DNA from 3 places in the Mesorhizobium oxytropidicola genome. Region 2 is predicted to be linked to each of the others. Evidence: predicted binding sites of a transcription regulator. Region 2 holds the regulator's gene; each other region holds the start of a gene.
What was found. The regulator PhoB, encoded in region 2, activates phosphate uptake and scavenging genes when phosphate is short. The targets are predictions, from matches to a motif close to TGTCATNNANCTGTCAT.

Region 1 (5,596 bases), 3.5 Mb from region 2:
GCCGATCACCAGCGAGGAGACGGCGGGGCGGCCAAGCAGCCAGGCAAGCGCCACCTGTGCTGCTGACACGCCGCGGGCCTTGCCGATCTCGGCCAGCACATCGACGATCCGCCAGAGCCGGTCCTCGTCGCGGATCGGCGGTTCCGACCAGCCAGCGAGCTGCCGTGCGGTCGGGCTGTCGCGGTGGTATTTGCCGGACAGCAAGCCGCCGGCGAGCGGGCTCCAGACCAGCACGCCAGTCCCTGGTCGACGGAGATCGGCAGCAGTTCATATTCAGCCTCGCGGGCCTCCAGCGTGTAGTGGATCTGCTGGGTGACGAAGCGCTGCTGGTGGCGGCTGTCGCTGATGGCGAGCCCCTTCATCACTTGCCAGCCGGACCAGTTGGAGCAGCCGATATAGCGCACCTTGCCCTGGCTGACCAAAGTGTCGAGCGCGGCGATGGTTTCCTCGACCGGGGTAAGGCCGTCCCACTGGTGGACGAAATAGATGTCGATGACGTCGGTCTTCAGCCGCTTCAGGCTCTTCTCGCACTCACGGATCAGATGGTGGCGCGACAGGCCTTCGTCGTTAGGCCCGCTGCCGATCCGCATGCGTGCCTTGGACGCGATCAGCACGTCGTTCTTGCGCTTGCCGCCGAGCGCCTCGCCGATAATCTCCTCCGACAAGCCGTTCGATAGACATTGGCGGTGTCGATGAGATTGATGCCGGCGTCGATGCACATGTCGATCATGCGCTTGGCTTCGGCAAGATCGCTGTTGCCGACCGCGGCGAACGGGCCTGCGCCGCCGAATGTCATGGTGCCCAAAGTCAGCGTCGAAACCTTCAGGCCGGAACGGCCAAGGGTGCGGTATTCCATGTCAGTCCTCGCGATTGTGTTGAATTTGGGGGGCGCCGAAGGGCCGCCCGGAATGCGACCCGGGATTTGTAGGACAATTTGGTCGCCTTGTCGCCATGCCAGGACGACGGATCGATCATACCTCGCGGGATTTGTGGCAACGGCGATCGCGCTTGGGCTGCAATAAAACCGTCACCGCCGGCCTATATTGAATTCGGCTAAGGTGTTTCCATTCCAGGCCGCAGGCCAGCAGTTTGGGGTGCCGGACATGAACCGAAAGGCTTGCAAGCGGAGCGACCGATATGACCGAGCTAAGACAGAATTCTCCCGCCAAGGACTGGCTCGAAGCCGAGCTCGCAGACACGCTCGACGAAGATTATGAGCTCGAAATGTCGGAGCCGGCCCTGTCGATGGAAATCGCCAAGATCTACAAGAACGCGCATCCGCCTTCGATCGACCGCATGCAATATTTCCGCGACCTGATCACCTTGCAATCCGAATTGATCAAGCTGCAGTCGTGGGTCGCCTACCACAAGAAGAAGCTGGTGGTGATTTTCGAGGGCCGCGACTCCGCCGGCAAGGGTGGCGTCATCAAGCGCATCACCCAGCGGCTCAATCCGCGCATCTGCCGCGTCGTGGCGCTGCCGGCGCCGACCGAGCGCGAGAAGTCGCAATGGTATTTCCAGCGCTATGTCCCGCATCTGCCGGCAGGCGGCGAGATCGTGCTGTTCGACCGCTCCTGGTACAACCGCTCCGGCGTCGAGCGCGTGATGGGCTTTGCCGATGCGGGTCAGGTCGAGGAATTTTTCCGCGACGTGCCGGAGTTCGAACGCATGCTGGTGCGCTCGGGCATCACTGTCGTGAAATACTGGTTCTCGATCACCGACGAGGAACAGCAGATGCGCTTCCTGATGCGCATCCACGATCCAATGAAGCAGTGGAAGCTGTCGCCGATGGATCTTCAGTCGCGCGTGCGCTGGGAGCAGTACACCAAGGCCAAGGAAGAAACCTTCGCCCGCACCAACATTCCTGAGGCACCCTGGTTCATCGTCGAGGGCAACGACAAGAAGCGCGCGCGGCTGAACTGCATCGATCATCTGCTCAAGCAGATGCCGTATGAAGAGGTGCCGCACGAGGAGATCACGCTGCCGGAACGCGTCTTCAACCCCGAATACGAGCGCCAGACCCTGCCGCGCGAGCTTTACGTGCCGGAGAAGTATTGAGGGGTTTCTTCCTTCTCCCCGTTTCACGGGGAGGTGAGGAGAGGTCTGCGAAGCAGACGAAAAGCCAACTGCTTGGCTTTTCGAACGACGAACGCCGAAGGGCGGATGAGGGGCAGCGCCAACGTCGAAAGTTGAGTCTGGCCATTCTTCAACAGTATGCAATCGCTGGCGTCGTCGGCAGCGCAAATCTTCCAAACGTCAGCGCCGCCCCTCATTGCCCTGCCGGGCATTTCTCCTCGTATAGTGACGGGGAGAAAGAGCTCTCGTTACGCCCGCTTGATCAGCACATGCGTGGCAAGCGCCGTCGCCACCTGCTCGGTGCATTGATAGCCCAGCTTCAGCATGTCCAGGCCGGCAAACAGGTGCTCGCCCCTGCCAAGCAGCACAGGCGAGATTGCCAGATGCATCTCGTCGATCAGCTTCTCCTGCAGATATTGCCGGATGGTGGCGACGCCGCCGCCAACGCGCACATCCTTGCCATCAGCCGCCGCCTTCGCCTGCTCGAGCGCCGAATGGATGCCGTCGGTCACAAAATAAAAGGTCGTGCCACCTTCCATCGTGATGGGTGCCCGCTCATGGTGCGTCAGCACGAAGACCGGCACATGGTACGGCGGGTTGTCGCCCCACCAGCCTTTCCAGCTGTCGTCAGGCCAGTCGCCGCGGATCGGCCCGAACATGTTGCGGCCAAGGATCCAGGCGCCGACATTCTCGAAGCTGCGCGCCGCGAACGCCTCGTTGATATCGGTGGTGCCGCCATCTTGTCCGAGCACCATCTCACGGAAGGTGCGGGTGTCGACAAACCACTTGTGCAAGGATTCTCCACCGATGCCGAGCGGGTTTTGCAGATCCTGATCGGGACCGGCGCCATAACCGTCGAGCGACAAGGTGAATGCGTTGACGCGAAGTTTGGACATGGAAGGCCTCCTAACCAATTATGTCTGCAATCGGTTTTCTTGTAGCAAACTGATTGCAGATCACAAGCGGTGTTCCTCACGATGCAGACACGTCCTGACAACGTCGCCAAGTGACGTCCGAACTGTTCCGTATTGATGCGCTGGGGTGGCCACTGGTGGCCGCCGAAACAGCCGCGATATCAGGCTATTCGCCGGTGAGTTCCATGAAGCGGATGTGGTTGCTGAACGGGTAGATGACCTCGACCGTCAACCGCCCATCCTCGTGTTCCAGGTCGGGTTTCATGTAGCGGTAGTCCTTGCCGGTGCGGGCTGCCGGCCGCCTCCGGCCGTGCCCGCGTCATACCCGGAGCCGCCGCGTTCTGTCAGTGCAAAACCCGCTGGTTATCGAATGAAAAGCTATTCCATCGACAGGATGAGATTGCGCACGATCGGATAGATTTCGCGCTCCCAGCGTTTGCCGTTGAAGACGCCATAGTGGCCTACATTGGCCTGCAGGTGATGGCGTTTGAGATGCGGACGCAGTGACCGGCACAATTCATGCGCGGCCGAAGTCTGGCCGAGTGCGCAAATGTCATCGCGCCCGCCCTCGACAGTGAGCAGCGCGGTGTTGCGGATCGCGCCCGGGTCGACCAGGCTGCCACGGAAAGTGTACGTCCCGGTGGCGATCTCTGCCTTCTGGAACACGCGGTCTATGGTTTCGATATAGAATTCCTCGGTGAGGTCGAGCACCGCCAGATACTCGTCATAGAAAGTCTTGATCTTCTCGGCCTCGGCGGTCTCGCCAGCGGCCAGATGGTCGTACAGTTTGCGGTGCGCTTTCGTGTGCCGATCCATGTTCATGGCCATGAAGGCGGCAAGCTGCAGAAAGCCCGGATAGACCCGGCGTCCGCCGCCGGCATGGCGCCACGGCACGCGCGAGATGACGGAATTCTGAAACCAGGCTAGCGACTTGCTGACGGCGAATTCGTTGACCTTGGTCGGGCTCTCCCGCGGATCGATCGGTCCCGCCATCAGCGTCATCGAGCGCGGTGTCGCTGGGTGCCTGTCCTCGGACATGACCGCGACGGCAGCAAGCGCCTGAACGCAGGGCTGGCAGACAGCCAGGATATGCGCGCCCGGGCCGATCGCCTGCAGGAAGCGGATGATGTAGTCGACATAGTCGTCCACCCCGAAGCGGCCGGCCGCGGGCGGCACGTCGCGAGCATTGGCCCAGTCGGTGATGTAGACCTCATGGTCAGCCAGAAGCGTTTCCACCGTACCGCGAAGCAGCGTCGAGAAATGGCCCGACAGCGGGGCAATCACCACCACCCGGGGTTGGCGTGTATCGATATCCTTGGCGAAGCGCAGAAGCTTGCCGAACGGCAGGCCGAGCGCCGTCTCGACGCTGACCGGCACGTCGCGATTGCCCACCCTGACGGATTTGATATCGAAATCCGGCCGCGCATGGGTGAGCTTGAAGCGGCCGATCATCTCCAGCCCGGCGGCCAGGCGCTGTTTCACGCTGTCGCCTGAGATAATGCCGCCCATCGCCGAGTGCATGAGGTCGGCGAAGAAACGCGACGGGGCGATGAGGTCGTCCTGTAGCTGGTAGGCCTGGTACAGCATCGAATACGTCCATTCCCAGCGGCCATGTGGCAGTGCAAAAAAATCTAGTGCAAAATTTTGTGCATTGCGAGAGGATTGTTGCCGGCAAAGGGCACGGAGGGTCGACGGCATGACGAAGGCGGCCAAGAACAAGGTGGCCATGAGTAAGGCGCCCGTGGCTAAGGCGACCACGGCGACGTTGACGATTTCGTCGAAGAACTATTCGTCCTGGTCGCTGCGTGGCTGGCTGCTTTGCCGTATGGCCGGGCTGGAGTTCGAGGAAGAGCGCATCGATATCGATGATCCCGAGCAGCGGCAGGAATTGCTGCTTCTGTCGCCATCGGTGCTGGTGCCGCGGCTGACCCATGACGGAGTGACGGTATGGGACACGCTGGCGATCGCCGAATATCTGGCCGAGTCCATGCCCGGCGCAGGCCTGCTGCCGGCCGACCGCGTGGCGCGCGCGCATTGCCGCGCGGTGTCTGGCGAGATGCATTCAGGCTTTCACAATTTGCGCTCGGCGCTGCCGATGAGCCTGAAGGCCCGGCACAAGAGCTTCAAGATATTTTCCGGCGCCCGCCCGGATGTGGAGCGGATCAAGACGATCTGGTCCGAATGCCTCGAGGCCTATGGCGGTCCCTGGCTGTTCGGCGCGTCGCCGACCGTGGCCGACGCGATGTATGCGCCGGTCTGCACCCGTTTTCGCACCTACGCGGTTGAGCTCGAAGCAACGCTCGCCGGCTATTGCGACGCGATCCTCGCCTGGCCACTGATGCAGGAGTGGACGCAAGACGCACTGGCCGAGCCCGAGGATATCATCGAACTCGACGTGGAGTTTTGAAACGATAGGGAGCAGAAGGGCGCTGCTACCCCTTCAGCATCCGCGCCACTTCCGGCGCGAAATAGGTCAGAATGCCGTCGCTGCCGGCGCGCTTGAAGGCGAGCAGCGATTCCAGCATCGCCTTCTCGCCATCGATCCAGCCATTGGCATCCGCCGCCTTGATCATCGAATATTCGCCCGACACCTGGTAGGCGAAGGT
Region 2 (5,596 bases):
GCGCTGAACCCCAGCCTCAAGCTGCCGTCGACCGCGATCGCCGTGGTCCACCGTTCGGACGGCTCGGGCACCACCTTCAACTTCACCAACTATCTGGTGAAGCTCTCGCCCGACTGGAAGGACAAGGTTGGTTCGGACACCGCCGTCGAATGGCCGACGGGCGTCGGCGCCAAGGGCAGCGAAGGCGTTGCCAACACCGTCAAGCAGACGGACGGCGGCATCGGCTACGTCGAATACGCCTATGCCAAGCAGAACAACCTGTCCTACTCCAAGATGCTGAATGCAGCCGGCAAGGTCGTCGAGCCGTCGCTCGAATCCTTCGGCGCTGCCGCTTCGAATGCCGACTTCAAGACTGCCAAGAACTTCAACGTCATCATCACCAACGAGCCCGGCGACACCACCTGGCCGATCGCTGCCTCCACCTGGGTGCTGATCCACACGGCTCCGGATGATGCCGCTGCCACCGGCGAAGCGCTCAAGTTCTTCGCCTGGGCCTACAAGGACGGCAAGGAAACCGCCAAGGCGCTCGACTACGTGTCGATCCCCGACAGCGTCGTCGACCTGATCAAGGCTTCGTGGAAGGCCGACATCCAGGCCGGCGGCAAGCCCGTCTACGCCGGCGAGTAATATCGTCTGAAGGAGCGCCGCGTTCGCGGCGCTCCTTTTCTCATCAACTTGAAAGAGCCGAGCTTGACATGAGCGCTGTCCAGGAAGCCTTGCCAGCCGTTAGAGGTTCGCGCGACGCCACCGTTCGACGGTTCGCGCTGACCGATTCGATCTTCCATGGAATGACCCGCGCCGCCGCCATATTGGTGCTGGTCCTGCTCGGTGGCGTTGCGATCTCTCTGGTAGCCGGTTCCTGGCAAGCACTGTCGACCTTCGGCTTCTCCTTCCTGACCAGCGAAAGCTGGAACCCGGTGACGGAGAAGTTCGGTGCCCTGGCGCCGATCTACGGCACCATCATCACCTCGGCCATAGCCATCCTGATCGCCGTGCCGCTCGGTATCGGCATCGCCATCTTCCTCACCGAGCTTTGCCCGCGCCCGCTTCGAGGTCCGATCGGCATGGCGGTGGAACTGCTGGCCGGCATCCCTTCGATCATCTACGGCATCTGGGGCCTGTTCGTGCTGGCGCCGTTCCTGCAGACGACGGTGCAGCCTTTCATCATCAGCGTGTTCCACGGCGTTCCGGGCCTCAACGGCCTGTTCGCCGGTCCCCCTTACGGCATCGGCCTGCTGACCTCGGCGATGATCCTGGCCATCATGATCCTGCCTTTCATCACCTCGATCACCAAGGACGTCTTTGATACGGTGCCATCGGTGCTCAAGGAATCGGCCTATGGCATCGGCTGCACGACCTGGGAAGTCACGCGCCGGGTCGTCATTCCTTACACGCGCATCGGCATCATGGGCGGCGTCATGCTCGCTCTCGGCCGTGCGCTCGGCGAAACGATGGCGGTGACCTTCGTCATCGGCAACGCGCACCGCATCTCGACGTCGCTGTTTGCGCCGGCAACGACCATCTCGGCGACCATCGCCAACGAATTCACCGAAGCGGTCGGCGATCTCTACACCTCCTCGCTGGTGGCGCTCGGCCTGATCCTGTTCGTCATCACCTTCCTGATCCTTGCCATCGCCCGCTACATGCTGATGCGCATTGACGCCCGCACCGGAGCCTGACCGATGTCGACAGCCGCATCGCTTCACCAGAGCCGCAAGCGCAAGAATGGCGTGATGATGACGCTGTGCGTCGTTGCCGCCGGCATCGGCCTTGCCTGGCTGGCGCTGATCCTTGGCGCCCTGCTCTACAAGGGCCTGTCCGGCGTCTCACTGTCGGTCTTCACGGAAATGACGCCACCGCCCGGCGATGCCGGCGGCCTGCTCAACGCCATCTACGGCAGCATCGTGATGACCATCATCGGCATCATCGTCGGCACGCCGATCGGCGTGTTGGCCGGCACCTACATGGCCGAGTACGGCCGCTTCTCGAAGCTCACCACCGTGGTGCGCTTCATCAACGACATCCTTTTGTCGGCTCCGTCGATCATCATCGGCCTGTTCGTCTATGAGCTGATGGTGCGGCCGATGGGGCATTTCTCAGCAATCGCCGGCGCCGTCGCACTTGCCATCCTGGTCATCCCGGTCGTGGTGCGCACCACTGAAGACATGCTCAATCTGGTGCCAAACGCCTTGCGCGAAGCCGGCACCGCGATCGGCGCGCCGCGCTGGGTGGTGATCCGCTCGGTTGCCTACCGCGCCGCACTTTCCGGCATCGTCACCGGCATATTGCTGGCCATCGCCCGCATCTCCGGCGAGACGGCGCCGCTTCTTTTCACGGCGCTGAACAACCAGTTCTGGTCGAGCAATCTCAACGCGCCGATGGCCAGCCTGCCTGTCACCATCTTCCAGTTCGCTCTCAGCCCTTACGAGGAATGGCAGCAGCTGGCCTGGACCGGCGCACTCATCATCACATTGACGGTTCTCGCGCTCAGCATCTTTGCGCGCAGCCTGACCGGACGCAGAGAGGACAAATGAGCCAGATGTTGTCTCCAGACATGACGATCGCCGCCGAGGCGGTGGCCAAGGCCAAGATCGAGGTCAAGAACCTCAACTTCTACTATGGCCAGTCGAAGGCCCTGAAGGATATCACGCTGTCGCTGCCCGAACGCAGCGTCACCGCCTTCATCGGCCCTTCGGGCTGCGGGAAGTCGACGCTGCTGCGCGTCTTCAACCGCATCTACGAGCTCTATCCCAAGCAGACCGCCGAGGGCCAGGTGCTGCTCGACGGCCAGAACGTTCTCGACCGCTCGCAGGACCTCAACCTGCTGCGCACCAAGATCGGCATGGTGTTCCAGAAGCCGACGCCGTTCCCGATGTCGATCTACGAGAACATCGCTTTCGGCGTCAGGCTCTATGAGAAGATCAGCAAGGCCGAGATGGACGGCCGTGTCGAGCAGGCGCTGAAGCGCGCGGCACTCTGGACCGAGGTCAAGGACAAGCTCAATGCCAGCGGCCTCAGCCTGTCGGGCGGCCAGCAGCAGCGGCTGTGCATCGCCCGCACCGTGGCGGTGAAGCCGGAAGTCATCCTGCTCGACGAGCCGGCCTCGGCGCTCGACCCGCTGTCGACCGCCAAGATCGAGGAGCTGATCGACGAATTGCAAGCCGACTACACGATCGTCATCGTCACCCACAATATGCAGCAGGCGGCGCGCGTGTCGAAGCAGACCGCCTTCATGTATCTGGGCGAACTGGTCGAGTTCGACAAAACCGAGAAGATCTTCACGTCGCCTCGCGAGAAGCGCACGCAAGACTACATCACCGGCCGCTTCGGCTGATCGCACGCATACGAGGACCAGGATCATGGCCGAACATACAGTCGCAGCCTTCGACGAGGATCTCGGACAGATCAGCAGGCTGATCAGCGACATGGGCGATCTCGCCGGCTCGATGGTCGGCGGTGCCACCAAGGCACTGCTGAATTCCGACAATGCTCTGGCACAGCGCGTGGTCTCCGACGACGCCATCATGGATGCGCGCCAGCGCGAGCTCGACGACCGCGCCATCACACTGATCGCCAAGCGCCAGCCTATGGCCGACGATCTGCGTCATGTCGTCGGCTCGATCCGCATGGCCGGCGACCTCGAACGCATCGGCGATCTTGCCAAGAACATCGCCAAGCGCGTCGGCACCGTCGGGCTCAGCGCCACGCCGCGCGATCTTTCGCACTCCATCGACGCCATGGCGCAGCTGGTGTTGATCCAGGTGCAGGGCGTGATCGAAGAGTATGCGGCGCGCGATGCCGCCGCGCTGGCGAAGCTGCGCGCCGACGACGAGCGCATCGACGTCAAATACACCTCCGTCTTCCGCGAACTGCTGACCTATATGATGGAGGATCCGCGCAACATCACGGCTTGCACGCATCTGCTGTTCTGCGCCAAGAATCTCGAACGCATCGGCGACCATGTGACCAACATCGCCGAAAACGCGTACTATGTCCTGACCGGCACGCAACTGCCCGCCAACCGTCCAAAACAGGACGAGACGGCGATGTCGGCGCCGGCGGCCTGAGCGCAGGGGTAACCAATCGATGATCGCACCACGCATCATGGTGGTGGAGGATGAGGAGCCGCTTGGCGTGCTCCTCCGCTACAATCTGGAATCGGAGGGTTACCAGGTCGAGGTGGTGACACGCGGCGACGAAGCCGAAATCCGCCTGCAGGAAAACGTGCCCGACCTTCTGGTGCTCGACTGGATGGTGCCGGCGGTGTCCGGCATCGAACTCTGCCGGCGCCTGCGGATGCGGCCCGAGACCGAGCGGCTGCCGATCATCATGCTGACCGCGCGCGGCGAGGAAAGCGACCGTGTGCGCGGCCTTTCGACCGGCGCCGACGACTATCTGGTCAAGCCGTTCTCGACGCCGGAATTCATGGCTCGCGTCAAGGCGCTGCTGCGCCGCGCCAAGCCGGAAGTTCTGTCCAGCGTGCTCAAGGTCGGCGACATCGTGCTCGACCGCGAATCGCACCGGGTCTATCGCAAGAAGAGCGAGATCCGGCTCGGGCCGACCGAGTTCCGCCTCCTCGAATTCATGATGCGCCATCCCGGTCGCGTGTTCTCGCGCAGCCAGTTGCTCGACAATGTCTGGGGCGAGACGATCTACATCGACGAGCGCACCGTGGACGTGCATGTCGGCCGGCTGCGCAAGGCGGTCAACAATGGCCGCATGCCCGATGTTATCAGGACCATTCGGGGGGCGGGCTACGCGATCCGCGAGGATTAGGGATATGCTGATATTCAGGTGATGCCGGCCTGCGAATGGCGGTTTCCCGCGCTTCCGGTACTCACGGACCCAAATGTCCGCTCCGTTCCGGTTCTCGGAACCCGCCATTCTCGACTCGGCCTGACCTGAATCTCAACATATCCCTGCGCGTTACTCAGGCAACGTTCTTGCCGGCAACGCCTGACTTACCCTGCCCGCCCGGCGCGAAAATCTCCTGGTCGACGAAGGTCAGTGCGCGCATGGCGCAGCCTTCGCGGATCAGCGGCAGTTCGTTCGGTTCGGTGTCGAAGGAAATCGATTTCGAGTGCTGGCCGCCAGCGGTCTGGGCGATCGCCTCGCGCAATGCCGGCTCGATCAGGTCGAAGGCGGCGGCGCTGACGCCGACCATGGCGACGGGTGCGGGATCGATCAGCGCGAACAGGCTGCCGAGGCCATAGCCGAGCGCCTCGCCGGCTTTACGATAGGCTTCGCGCTCGGGCCCGTCCCGTTCCCGCGCCGTCGCGGCCAGTGCCCGCATCTGGGCGTCGCTGACATCTGCGACCGGCTCGGTGTCCTCACCGAGCTGCCGGGCATTGCGCCAGATGGCGTAGTTGCCGGCATAGGCCTCGACGCAGCCGCGCCGCCCGCAGCGGCAGAGCGCGCCGCCTGGCCGATGGATCATGTGGCCGAACTCGCCGCCCGAGGAATGGGTGCCGGTGAACAGCTCGCCCTTCAACACCAGCCCCATGCCGATGCCGTGCGAAAGCAGGATGGCGATGAAGTCGTCGCGGTAACGCTCGGGATCGCGCCAGCGCAGCGCCACCGCCATCATGTTGCAGTC
Region 3 (5,596 bases), 1.7 Mb from region 2:
GCTTTTCCGGGTTTTCGGATGCGGAATTGATGGGGGCGACGGTTCGGCTGGGCGGGTGCTTCGGCATTGAGTGACAATGGGCGAGCACAGTGCTGCCCCTCATCCGCCTGCCGGCACCTTCTCCCCGTATAGTGACGGGGAGAAGAATGCTGTCGCAAGCCTCGGCGCCTCTTCTGCGACGCTGACAATTGGCGAAATCTGCGATGACAGCCCCTTTCTCCCCGTCACTATACGGGAGAAAATGCCCGGCAGGGCAATGAGGGGCAGCGCAAACGGTCGAAGCCAGGCTCCTGGAACGCCCTCAATCCGCATCACCGGCAGGTTTCGCCTTGCCGCATTGCGCCAGCACCTTGCCGATAGCCCCGCTCGAGCCCTTCAGCGGAAAACTGTTCGCGCCATATTTGGCCGCGCTGACCGACACATCCCCCTTCGAACGTAACAAATCCAGCAGCGGATCGGCTTTCGCCAAATCCACCGTGAAATAACCGTACATTTCCTCGAGCTGCAGCGTCTTGGTCACCGTCTTGCCGTCGGCCTTGAAGTCGAAAGCGCCGCTGATGCCGGGCTCCAGCTGCTGGCCGCTCGCACCGAGATCGTAGCTCAGCACCGGCGTGTCGAAACAGGCCAGCATGAGATGCGCATCGCCCTTCGGTCCACCGCAGACCGAGGCGGTCAGCACGCTGCCGCCCTCGTCTTCCTCCATCTTGGCGCTCCAGCCGCCGCAGGACGCGGCAAAGGCCGGCTGCGCGGCCTGCAATGCGGCCACGGCACCGGCGACGACGAGATAGCGAACTTTCATGACTTCCCCTCCGACAATTGCAGCACCCGTCGGCAGCATATAGGAAAAGCGATCCCGTGACATTGCCCGTTGCGGCAAGGTCGTATGATCCGGGTTTGGAGAGAGCGGTGTTGAGAGCCTGCGTTCGTCTGTGTTTTCTGCTGGCCGCCCTGGTGGCCTTGCCGCTCACAGCCCATGCCGAATGGAAGCCGGTCGAAAAGGTCGAGACCTATGCCATTTCGGGTCAGTCGGGACCGGAACTCTACCGCTCGATCGGCCAGAACGGGCCGAATGTCGGCATTACCCGCGCCATCGCCTACACCAATTTCAAGCTGACCTGGGGGGTCAGGGACTACAAGCCCAGAGGCAAGGACTGCGTGCTGACCGCTGGGAAGCCGAAACTGGTCATCACCTACACCTTGCCAAGCCCTTCCGCGCCGCTGCCACCGGCCGTCCAGAAGAACTGGGAGGTGTTCATCGCCGGCGTCAGCGCCCATGAGAAGGTGCACGGCGCCAGCATGATACAGATGGTCCACGACATCGAAGCCGCGACAGACGGGCTGACCGTCGCCGACGATCCCAAATGCAGCAAGACCAGGGCCGAGGTGGTCCGTCGGCTCGACGCGATCTCGAAGGCGAGGATACAGGCCAGCCGCGATTTCGACCGCGTCGAGTTCGGCCAGGGGGGCAATCTGCAAAAACTCATTCTTGCCCTCGTGAATGGCGGCTGAGCGCCTTCAGGCCTCGGACGCCAGACCCTCGAGTAGCGCAAGACCTTCCGGCCAATCGCCCTGGCCGCTATCGGCATTGATGTGGCCGAACGGCCCGATGACGACCAGGCGGCTGCCCCATTGCGTCGCCCGCGCCTGCGCATACTCCGCCGAGCCATAGGGGTCGTCGGTGCTGGTCACCACCAGCGAGGCAAAGCGCAACCGACCCTCGGGAATTCCGGCGAAAGCCATGCCATATCCGGGAAAGACCGCCGACGCCGGATCGGGAACGGCGACCAGCAAAGCCGCCTTGACCGGCCTTTGCGAAATCTTCTGCCAGTGCGCGATCAGCAGGCAGGACAGGCTGTGCGCGACCAGCACCGGCGGCTCCGGCGCCGCGATCACGGCAGCCTCCAGCGCCGCCAGCCAGTCGGTGAAATCGGGCAGGTCCCAGCTTGACGGCTGGAAGCGCCGCATCGCCGGATTGGCGCTTTCCCAGCGCGATTGCCAATGCGCCGGACCAGAACCGCCGCTCCCCGGCAGGATGATGAAATGCGTCATGTCGCCTTGCTCCTATCGATTGATGGGGCATGGTGGCGTCTTGCACTGGCATCGAGAATGGGAAACGATCGGAAAAATCACGTCCTTGCCGATGGATTCAAGGTGACCATGAAGACCAGCGATGAGCGCACGCCGCTCGACCCGACCGACATAGCCATCATCGAGGCCATGCAGGAGAACGGCCGCATCGGCATATCCGAGCTTGGCCGGCGGGTCGGCCTGTCGCAGCCGGCCACCTCCGAGCGGGTCAAGCGGCTGGAGGAGCGCGGCATCATTGCCGGCTACACCGCGGTGATCGATCCCGCAGGCCTTGGCCTCGGCATGATGGCGATCATCCGCGTGCGCACCACGCATGAGCACATCCGCCCCTGCCTGAAGCAGTTCGCCGAAATGCCCGAGATTTCCGAGGTGCACCGGCTGACCGGCGAGGACTGCTTCATCCTGAAAGTGGTCGTGCCCTCGCCCGCCCACCTTGAAACCATCGTCGACGCCGTGGCGCGCCATGGCGCGGTCACCACGGCACTGGTGCTGCGCAGCGAGACGCCGAAGCCGATCGGCCGTGAGCTGATCCGCAGATCAGGCGGTTAGATGGTTTGAGACGTTTACCCAGCACGTACCCCACCTCACCCCTCCCAACACGGAAGAGAGGAAGGGCGGCGGGGTTGGCGAACGCGCGCCTTTCCTCTCCCCCGTCGATCGGGGGAGAGGTGGCTCGGCGAAGCCCAGACGGAGTGGGGGTCGACCTGGCTCGGCCGCTGTTATTTCAAGCCGGGGCGATATCTCGCTGTGACTGAGGCCTGGGTGTCAGCGGCAGCGCGTTTGAGAGATGGCTTCCCCCACTCCGTCGCTGCTTAGCAGCGCCACCTCTCCCCCCTCCGGAGGGAGAGGAAAGGTGCCAAGACCGGCGAACCAGCGCAGCCTACCGGCTCAGATCAAGCGCCGCACTCAGATCCCCCATCGGCGGCTCGCCATTGGCGGCCAGCGCCTTGTCGCGGGCGACTATGCCCGAGAGTACCGGAAGGTCGTAGCGCGCGGTGATGAAGCGCAGGATCGACGTCGTGTCATATTGCGTGTGGTCGACCGTGCCCATTTTCGCATAGGGCGAGATGATGAAGGTCGGGATGCGGTTGCCCGGACCCCAGCGGTCGGCCTTGGGCGGCGCGACGTGGTCCCAGTAGCCGCCATTCTCGTCATAGGTGACGACCACCAGCATGTGGCTCCATTGCGGGCTCTTCTCCAGATGTGCGACGAGGTCGGCCAGATGCTGGTCGCCCGATGTCACGTCGGCATAGCCTGAGTGCTCGTTGAGATTGCCTTGCGGCTTGTAGAAGCTGACAGAAGGCAGTTTGCCGTCGTCGATCGCCTTGATGAATTCGGCGCCGTCCAGTCCGCCATCCCTGAGGTGCTCGGTCCGCGCGGCAGTGCCCGGCGCATAGGCCGCGAAATAGTTGAACGGCTGGTGGTGGAACTGGAAGTTCGGCACCGGTGTCGCGTTCTTGCCGTCGAGCGCGGCCTGCCAGGCGCCGGCATACCAGGCCCAGTCGATCCCCTTCAGCGACATGAGGTCGCCGATGGTGATGTCGTGCTGCGGCGGCAGCGTCGTCGGCTGCGTCGGATCGGCCAGCGCCTTGTCGCCGCCCTCGACCGGCTTGTTGGCGCTCGGCTGGTACGGCGGCTGCATGGTGTTGACGGCGTGGAAGTCGGGCGTGATGGCGCCGTCATTGACGAATTTCGGCGCACCGCCAAGTGCCGAGGCCGGCGAATTGTCGGCGACTTTCAGCGTCTTGCCATCGGCCTCGACGACGGCGATCTGCGCCTTCACGGGGCTGGTGTCGGCATGCGGATAGACCGGCGCGCAGGCGCAGGCGAGCATGATGTGATTGAGGAAGGAGCCGCCAAAGGCACCTTGGAAGAAATTATCGGCGAGAACGTACTTCTTCGCCACCACCCACATCGGCAAGCCGGAGCCGTCATAATGGCCCATCACCAGGCCGCCGGAATCGGCCCAGGCGGCAAACTTGTCATTTTTCCCGCCATCGATCTGCATCTGCTCCTGGTAGAAGCGATGCCAGAGGTCGCGCGTGATGACGGAGGTCTTCTCGTTGAAGCCGCTGGCGTCGTCGATGGCGAAGCTGGCATTGGCAAGATGCGCCGACTGTGCCTCGGTTACCACGGGCGTCACCCCCTTGGCGGTCAGCCCGCCCCAGGCCGGCGGCAGTTCGGCAAGCGGCTTGCCGTCGCGGTCGAGTTGGCGCGCCTGATCGGCCGAGACGTTGGCCAGCCCATTGGCGCCGGGGAAGCCGCCATAGAGATTGTCGAAGCTGCGGTTCTCGGCATAGATGACGACGACGGTGTCGATCTTGTCGTAGCCGGGAGGGGCGGCGTTGGCAGCGGTGACGACCGATACCAAGGCCGTGCTGGCCAGGAAAAGCGAAGTGAGAAGCCGCGTCATGAAAATCCTCATGGCTAAGGGGATGGCTGGAGGCGTCGTGCATGGCGGGGAGCAACGGGCCATGTCCGAAAACGGTAAGTCGATGCCTTGTAACCTTTGTGACATTTGGCGTTCCGGCGAACACGCTTTCGTGAGGGGCCGAACCAGTCATCAATCCGTTGCAGTGGGCACCTAATGCCAAAAAAACGGACTGAATTCATGACGACAGGACGAGGCAGACGCCTGATGGTCGCGGCCGCCGCCGCATCGTTGTTCGCTTTCGCCATCACTTTGCCGGCGACCTTCGTCCGCGCCGGAACCGGCACCGTCCACCCGGCCCCCTGTCGCGCGCCGATGCCTTCGCCCGAGCGCAGACGCTGACCGCCCTCGGCCGAAAAATGTTCTTCGACCCGGCGCTTTCGGCTTCCGGCAAGCAGGCCTGCTCGTCCTGCCATGATCCGCATCACGCCTTCGGTCCGGCCTCGGCAGCACCGGTCGAAATGGGTGGCCCGAACCTCGACCGGCCGGGCGTGCGCGCCGTGGCGTCGCTGCGCTATCTCCAGGCGGCGCCCGCCTTCACCGAGCATTTCTACGATTCCGAGGACGAGGGCGACGAGAGCGTCGACAATGGCCCGACCGGCGGCCTGACCTGGGACGGCCGCGCCGACCACGGCAAGGACCAGGCGAAAATCCCCCTGCTCTCGCCCTTCGAGATGGCCAACAAGGATGAAGCCGCCGTCACCGCCGCCTTGCGCAAGGCCGCCTATGCCGGCGAATTCAAAGCGGCCTTCGGCGACGACGTGTTCGACCATCCGGGCGATGCCTTCGACGCCGCCGCCGAGGCGCTGGGCACGTTCGAGCAGAGCGCTGCCGATTTCTACCCCTATTCCAGCCGCTACGACGCTTTCCTCGCCGGCAAGGCTGAGCTGACGGCGCAGGAACTGCGCGGCCGGGTGCTGTTCGAGGACGAGGCCAAGGGCAACTGCGCCAGCTGCCATCTCAGCGAACCCGCCAATGACGGCGAGCCGCCGCAATTCACCGATTTCGGCCTGATCGCCATCGCCGTGCCGCGCAATGCCGCCATCCCGACCAATGCCGATCCCGCCTATGTCGATC

Region 1: ppk2 (polyphosphate kinase 2) is a predicted target of PhoB. The motif match lies at 1,015-1,031, and genes of this name have one in related genera.
Region 3: AC0V8S_RS16355 (acid phosphatase) is a predicted target of PhoB. The motif match lies at 4,647-4,663, and genes of this name have one in related genera.

The regions. Positions count from the first base shown of each region.
Region 1 covers NZ_CM149692.1:5,261,865-5,267,460, reverse strand. The annotation lists partial or broken gene AC0V8S_RS26545 (aldo/keto reductase) at 1-856, opposite strand, end outside; gene ppk2 (polyphosphate kinase 2) at 1,138-2,058, shown strand; gene AC0V8S_RS26535 (dihydrofolate reductase family protein) at 2,325-2,972, opposite strand; gene AC0V8S_RS26530 (hypothetical protein) at 3,157-3,255, opposite strand; gene AC0V8S_RS26525 (polyhydroxyalkanoate depolymerase) at 3,369-4,577, opposite strand; gene AC0V8S_RS26520 (glutathione S-transferase family protein) at 4,717-5,397, shown strand; gene hemB (porphobilinogen synthase) at 5,423-5,596, opposite strand, start outside.
Region 2 covers NZ_CM149692.1:1,624,920-1,630,515, forward strand. The annotation lists gene pstS (phosphate ABC transporter substrate-binding protein PstS) at 1-627, shown strand, start outside; gene pstC (phosphate ABC transporter permease subunit PstC) at 696-1,679, shown strand; gene pstA (phosphate ABC transporter permease PstA) at 1,683-2,534, shown strand; gene pstB (phosphate ABC transporter ATP-binding protein PstB) at 2,531-3,334, shown strand; gene phoU (phosphate signaling complex protein PhoU) at 3,360-4,067, shown strand; gene phoB (phosphate regulon transcriptional regulator PhoB) at 4,087-4,776, shown strand; gene AC0V8S_RS08195 (ROK family protein) at 4,931-5,596, opposite strand, start outside.
Region 3 covers NZ_CM149692.1:3,277,522-3,283,117, reverse strand. The annotation lists gene pdxR (MocR-like pyridoxine biosynthesis transcription factor PdxR) at 1-74, shown strand, start outside; gene AC0V8S_RS16375 (hypothetical protein) at 302-799, opposite strand; gene AC0V8S_RS16370 (DUF922 domain-containing Zn-dependent protease) at 910-1,509, shown strand; gene AC0V8S_RS16365 (RBBP9/YdeN family alpha/beta hydrolase) at 1,516-2,049, opposite strand; gene AC0V8S_RS16360 (Lrp/AsnC family transcriptional regulator) at 2,158-2,637, shown strand; gene AC0V8S_RS16355 (acid phosphatase) at 2,969-4,501, opposite strand; gene AC0V8S_RS16350 (hypothetical protein) at 4,700-4,861, shown strand; partial or broken gene AC0V8S_RS16345 (cytochrome-c peroxidase) at 4,813-5,596, shown strand, end outside.